Regions from separate parts of the Roseixanthobacter glucoisosaccharinicivorans genome, predicted to be linked through region 1. Evidence: riboswitches for the same ligand, from Rfam matches in the RefSeq annotation. Region 1 holds a riboswitch; the other holds the start of a gene.
The links. A riboswitch is a leader RNA that binds a small molecule or an ion and turns the genes downstream of it on or off. The one in region 1 is predicted to bind thiamine pyrophosphate.
Positions count from the first base shown of each region.

Region 1 (3,407 bases):
CCATCGTTCCGGTGCCAGCCCCGCCCTGTGAAGGGCGGGGTTTTCTTTTGAGGCGCGCGGCTCAGGCGGAGGGTGGTTCGGCGACGTCAGGGGCGGGGGTGTAAATCTTGCCGCCGCCGTCGCGGAATTTCTGCGCCATTTCCGCCATGCCGGCGGCCGCCTGGTTGTCGGCTTCGGCGCGGGCAATATCGCCGGCTTCGATCTTCAGCTCCTGGGAGATTTTCATGGAGCAGAATTTCGGCCCGCACATGGAGCAGAAATGCGCCACCTTGGCGCCCTCCGCCGGCAAGGTCTCGTCGTGGAAGGATTCCGCCGTCTCCGGGTCGAGGGAGAGCGCGAACTGGTCGCGCCAGCGGAAGGAGAAGCGGGCCCGGGAAAGGGCATCGTCCCGGATGCGCGCAGCCGGATGGCCTTTCGCAAGGTCTGCCGCATGGGCGGCGATCTTGTAGGAGATGACGCCGGTCTTCACATCGTCCCGGTTGGGCAGGCCGAGATGCTCCTTGGGCGTCACGTAGCAGAGCATGGCGGTGCCGAACCAGCCGATCATGGCCGCGCCGATGGCCGAGGAGATGTGGTCGTAGCCGGGCGAGATGTCGGTAACCAACGGGCCAAGCGTATAGAACGGCGCCTCGTGGCAGACCTTCAGCTGCTTCTCCACATTCTCGCGGATGAGGTGCAGCGGCACATGGCCCGGCCCCTCGATCATCACCTGGCAATCGTGCCTCCAGGCGATCTCGGTGAGCTCGCCCAGGGTCTCCAGCTCGGCGAATTGGGCAGCGTCGTTGGCGTCCGCGATGGAGCCTGGGCGCAGGCCGTCGCCGAGCGAGAAGGCGACGTCATATTGGGCGAAGATCTCGCACAATTCCTCGAAATGCTCGTAGAGGAAGCTCTCCTTGTGGTGCGCCAGGCACCACTTGGCCATGATCGAGCCGCCGCGCGAGACGATGCCGGTGACGCGGTTGGCGGTCAGCGGCACATAGGCGAGGCGCACGCCGGCATGGACGGTCATATAGTCCACGCCCTGCTCAGCCTGCTCGATCACCGTGTCGCGGAAGATCTCCCAGGTGAGGTCCTCCGCGACCCCGTTCACCTTCTCCAGCGCCTGATAGATCGGCACCGTGCCGATGGGGACGGGTGAATTGCGGATGATCCATTCGCGGATGGTGTGGATGTTCTTGCCGGTGGACAGGTCCATGACCGTGTCGCCGCCCCAGCGGATCGCCCACACCAGCTTGTCCACCTCCTCGGCAACCCCCGAGGTGACGGCGGAATTGCCGATATTGGCGTTGATCTTCACCAGGAAGTTCCGGCCGATGGCCATCGGCTCGGTTTCGAGATGGTTGATGTTGTTGGGGATGATGGCGCGGCCGCGCGCTACTTCCTCGCGTACGAACTCGGCCGTGATATCGGTGGGAATGGCCGAGCCGAGGCCCATGGCCTTGTGGTGCGGGTGGGCGCCGCCATTGGCGCGGGCGAGATTTTCGCGCGCGGCCACATATTCCATCTCGGCGGTAATGATGCCGGCACGCGCATAGGCCATCTGGGTCGGCCGCTTGCCGGGCTTGGCCTTCAGGGGCTTGCGGCCGGTGCGGTCGAAGGCGGGCAAATGGCTGGTCTGGCCGGGTTTCAGGCCATCGTCTTCCGGCTTCTGCGCGCGCCCTTCCACTTCCTCGACATCGCCGCGCTCCAGCACCCAGCTACGGCGCAGCTCGGCAAGGCCCTTGGTCAGGTCGATCAAGGCCTCGGGGTCGGTATAGGGGCCGGAGGTGTCATAGACGCGCACCGGGCGTTCGGCGGGATCGGACAGGCTGACCTCCCGCATCGCCACCCGCACGTCGGGACGGTCGGCGGGCACGAACACTTTGCGGGACTGGAGCAGGGGGCCTGTCGTCACCTTCAGGGATGAGGTGGAGGCTTCGTCGAGCATACGGATCTCCTTCAAGCTCGCGCTTCAAATGAGATCCGGGAATTCGAGCTTAGGAGACGGGTGGCCTCTGTGGAGATTCGCGGACGAATCGCGGCGGAGGCCTATTCCGATCCCTTCGCCGGCATGACCCGGATCAGGTTCGAAGGGTCATCGCGGCGCCGGTGATCATGACGACCAATCCGGAAGGCGATCTCTCAGCCCCCTCGCGGGGCTCCCCTTGGAATGCGTCCACAGTGGGCAGCGGATTGATCCATGTCAACGCTGCGACGCAGCGAGGACGGAGTCGATAATGGTGCGTCGCAACACGAATTTGTGTGGGTCCGGAGGCGGCTTCGCGACCTGCGGCCATGACTTTTCCGGTTGGAGTGCATAAATCTCACGGAGAAGCACGGAATTGGGACGGAGAAGGGCTGAGATGCGCCAGTACCACGACCTTCTTCTGCGCATTCTGGCCGAAGGCGTCCGCAAGGAGGACCGCACCGGCACCGGCACGCTCTCCGTGTTCGGCCATCAGATGCGGTTCGACCTGGCTGAGGGCTTCCCCCTGGTCACCACCAAGAAGCTGCATCTGAAATCCATCGTCCACGAGCTGCTGTGGTTTCTGGCTGGCGACACAAACATCAGATATCTCAAGGAAAACGGCGTTTCCATCTGGGACGAGTGGGCGGATGCGAACGGCGATCTCGGCCCCGTGTACGGCCATCAGTGGCGCTCCTGGCCTACCCCGGAAGGGGGCGTGATCGACCAGATCGCCCAAGTGGTCTCCGACATTAAGCGCAATCCGGATTCTCGGCGCTTGATTGTAACCGCCTGGAATCCGACCGATGTGCCAAAGATGGCGCTGCCGCCATGCCATTGCCTGTTCCAGTTTTACGTCGCGGAGGGCAAGCTTTCCTGTCAATTGTACCAGCGTTCCGCCGATGTTTTTCTTGGCGTTCCTTTCAATATTGCATCCTACGCTCTATTGACCGCGATGGTGGCTCAGGTAGTGGGCTTAAAAGCTGGCGATTTCGTTCATACGTTCGGTGATGTTCACCTGTATTCCAACCATATGGAGCAGGCGCGGGAGCAATTGTCCCGCCCCTTGCGCCCCTTGCCGCGCCTGGTCCTGAACCCGCAGGTGCGCGACATCTTTGCATTCCGCTATGAGGACGTGGCGATTGAGGATTATAATCCCCATCCCGCCATTAAGGCGCCCGTGGCCGTATGATGTGTGGCCTCACGGCCTTGTGTCATGGCGGTCGTAACTTTGACGCGGCGCCTTGCGTATCTTGAGCGACAGCGAGAGAGCACGCATCATGGCTTTGTTTCACGAACGCAATGGCAAGTTCAGCCCGGAATTGACGCTTAGTCTTCTTGGAGGCGCTGTCCCCGTACTGTGGTTGGCGGGGTGGGCGCTGGCGGGGGATCTCGGGGGGCGGCCGGTTGCGGCGGCGATCCATTTCACCGGCCTGTGGGCGGTGCGTTTCCTCCTCCTCAG
Region 1 is NZ_CM195538.1:1,650,119-1,653,525, forward strand. Features, by position in the region: gene thiC (phosphomethylpyrimidine synthase ThiC) at 62-1,927, opposite strand; TPP riboswitch at 2,021-2,155, opposite strand; gene V5F78_RS07310 (thymidylate synthase) at 2,343-3,137, shown strand; gene V5F78_RS07315 (protein-methionine-sulfoxide reductase heme-binding subunit MsrQ) at 3,226-3,407, shown strand, end outside.

Region 2 (3,407 bases), 750 kb from region 1:
ACCAGCGCCAGCGCCGCGTTCCAGGACCAGACAGCAACCGGAAAATTGAACGCCGAGATCACGCCGACCACGCCCGCCGGATGCCAGGTTTCCATCATGCGATGGTCGGGGCGCTCGGTGGTGATGGTCAGCCCGTGCAATTGGCGCGACAGGCCGGTGGCGAAGTCGCAGATGTCGATCATCTCCTGCACTTCGCCCAGCCCTTCGGAGAGAATCTTGCCCGCCTCCAGCGTCACCAGCCGGCCGAGATCCGCCTTGGCGGCGCGCAATTCTTCGCCCAGCAGGCGCACCAGCTCGCCCCGGCGGGGCGCGGGCACGGCGCGCCAGGCGAGAAAAGCTTCGTGCGCGGCGCCGATCGCCGCCGCCGCGTCGGGCGTTTCATTCAGGGTGGCGACCTGTTCGCCGGTGATCGGCGAATGCGCCCGCAGCGTGCCGCCGGCGCGCGCTGCGGGCGAAACGCCCAGGCGATCGAGCAAGGTGGCGATTTCGGCGGCGGGGGAGGGGGCGGAGGTCACTTCCATGAGACAGCTCCCGAATGAGACAGGCGGCGAACGGGTACGCGAAGAGCGATGGCCCGCGCGCTACCAGCGCGGGTCCGGCGGCTGCCCGCCTTCGATCTCGGCGAGGCGGCGCAGCGTGCTGGCGGTGACATCCTCCGGCAAAGCGTCGCGCGGGAAAAAGCGCACCTCGCGAATTTCCAGATTGGGGCCGGGCAATGCCTCGAAGGAAAAGCGCGGCACGAGATAGCAGGCCACATGATCGCGCCCGCCGACGCGGGGATTGAAGAACAGGCCATGAAGCACCAATGGACCTTCGGCGGTGACCGCCGCTTCTTCCATCAGTTCGCGCCGGGCCGCATCTTCCGTGGTTTCGCCCACATCCACGCCGCCGCCGGGAAAATGCCAGCCGGGCGTATAGGAATGGCGCACCAGCAGCACGCCGCGCGCCTCGTCCATGACGATGGTGCGCACACCGAGGGTGAGGCCGTGGCGCACGCGCCGGATGAGCGGAAGCAGAGGCAGCATGGCCGCCTTATAGCGCGTCCGCGCACGCCTGACAGCGGGGGCTGGCACACAACATCTGCCCGGGCTCGGCGGCCGCCCCATGCATTCCGCGCGCCGCAATTGCGGCTGGCCCGTGAAAAAGCTATGGGACCAAACGCCTTGCATCGCTTCGTGACGGTTCGATGCGAATTTTTGAGTTTTCCTTGCCGCTGGGGCGCGAAGCGGTGATACTGTCAGACGGCCTGGGGTGCCGCGCGTCACGCGCGGCTGAGATCATACCCATCGAACCTGTCTGGGTCATTCCAGCGTAGGGAGGAGCCGATGAGCACCCGCTTATCGTCCCAGAATAGTATGTCTTCGCAAGTTCAGCCGGCCCGCAGCGACGCTGTGGGGATGCGCGTCGCCGTCATCGGCGCGGGCGTCATCGGGCTCGCCATCGGCTGGCGTCTCGCCCAGGCGGGCTGCAAGGTCGAGCTGTTCGACGCCGGCCGTGCCGGCTCCGGCGCCAGCCATGCCGCCGCCGGCATGCTCGCCGCCTGCGCGGAAGCCGAGCCGGGAGAGGAAGGGCTGCTCGCCCTCAACCGCGCCAGCCAGACGATGTGGCCCGCCTTCGCGGCGGATCTGGAAGCCGCCAGCGGCATGGATGTGGGCCTGCGCGAGGAGGGCACGCTGGTCGTCGCGCTGACCGCCGACGATGCCGCCAAGCTGCGCCACCAGCACGCCTTTCAAAAGAGCCTCGGCCTGCCGGTGGAATGGCTGACCGCCGCCGAGGCGCGCCGCAAGGAACCCCATCTCGCCACCAAACTGGCCGGCGCGCTGTGGTGCCCGCAGGATCATCAGGCCGACAACCGGCAAACCGCGGCGGCGCTGAAGGTGGCGGCGCTGAAGGCCGGCGCGGTGCTGCACGAACAGGCCAAGGTGGAACGGGTGGAAACCCGCGACGGCAAGGCGCGCGGCGTCGTGGTCGATGGCGTCCTGCATCCCGCCGATACCGTGATTCTTGCAGCGGGCGCCTGGTCGCGTGGGGTCACCATCGCCCCGGCGGCGCCGCTCCCGGTGCGTCCCATCAAGGGGCAGATGCTGGCCCTGCGCATGGACCCCGCTGCGCCCTTGCTGACCCATGTGCTGTGGGGGCCGGGCACTTATATGGTGCCGCGCAAGGACGGGCGCCTCATCATCGGCGCGACGGTGGAGGAGAAGGGCTTCGACACCGATATCACCGCCGGTGGCCAGCTGGCGCTGCTCACCCACGCGTGGCGCTGCGTGCCGACCATCGAGGAACTGACCATCATCGAGCAATGGGTGGGCTTCCGCCCTGGCAGCCGTGACGATGCGCCGATCCTGGGCGTGAGCGAGGTGGAAGGCTTGATCCATGCCACTGGCCATCACCGAAACGGCATCCTGCTGCTGCCGGTGACCACCTCCACCATCTGCGCCCTAGTGCTGGAGGGCCGGACCGATCCGCTGATCGCGCCGTTCGGGGCGGAGCGGTTCGCGGCGCGCGTGGCGGCGGAGTGAGGATGATGGAAACCGAAACCCTGCTCGATCTCCAGGTGAATGGCGCGCGCGAAACCCTCGCGGTTGCCACCATCGCCGATCTTCTGGATCAGAAGGGCGTGGATGCGGCCCGCAAGGGCATTGCCGTGGCGCTGAACGGCGCCGTCCTGCCGCGCGCCCGCTGGGCCGAGCACAAGCTCGTCTCGGGCGACGCAGTGGAAATCATCCAGGCCAAGCAAGGCGGCTGAGCCGCCTGCAAACAAAGGCCAGCAGGGCGGCTGAGCCGCCCGCGAGACACCGGCTAGCGCCCGCCGCATCGCGCGGGCAAAGAGAATGACCATGAATGCTTCCCTGAACTCCGCCGCCGCCCCAAATGCCGACCCGCTGGTGATCGCCGGGCGCAGCTTCAATTCGCGCCTGTTCCTGGGCACGGCGGGCTATCCGAACCAGAAGGTGTTCCTCGATGCGCTCGCCGCCTCGGGCGCGGAGATGGCCACCGCCTCGATCCGCCGGATCAGCCTTGCGAGCTATGAGGAGAGCCTGACCGACCTGCTCTCCGGCCGCGTGCACATCCTGCCAAACACGGCCGGCTGTCAGACCGCGAAGGATGCGGTGCTCACCGCCGAGCTGGCGCGCGAGGCGCTGGAGACCAATTGGGTGAAGCTGGAAGTGATCGGCGATCGCGAACTGCTCTATCCGAACGTGGAGGAACTGCTGAAGGCCACCGAGGATCTGGTCAATCGCGGCTTCGTCGTGCTGCCCTATTGCAACGATGATCCCGTCACCTGCCAGAAGCTGGCGGACCTCGGCGCCGCCACCGTGATGCCGCTCGGCTCCATGATCGGCACCGGGCTCGGCATTGCCAACCCGCACATGATCGAGCTGATCTGCGCCCGCTCCCCGGTT
Region 2 is NZ_CM195538.1:898,831-902,237, forward strand. Features, by position in the region: gene amaB (L-piperidine-6-carboxylate dehydrogenase) at 1-521, opposite strand, end outside; gene V5F78_RS03830 (NUDIX domain-containing protein) at 582-1,025, opposite strand; TPP riboswitch at 1,238-1,337, shown strand; gene thiO (glycine oxidase ThiO) at 1,356-2,522, shown strand; gene thiS (sulfur carrier protein ThiS) at 2,525-2,749, shown strand; gene V5F78_RS03845 (thiazole synthase) at 2,841-3,407, shown strand, end outside.
Region 2: another riboswitch for thiamine pyrophosphate. It lies ahead of thiO (glycine oxidase ThiO); the one in region 1 lies ahead of thiC (phosphomethylpyrimidine synthase ThiC).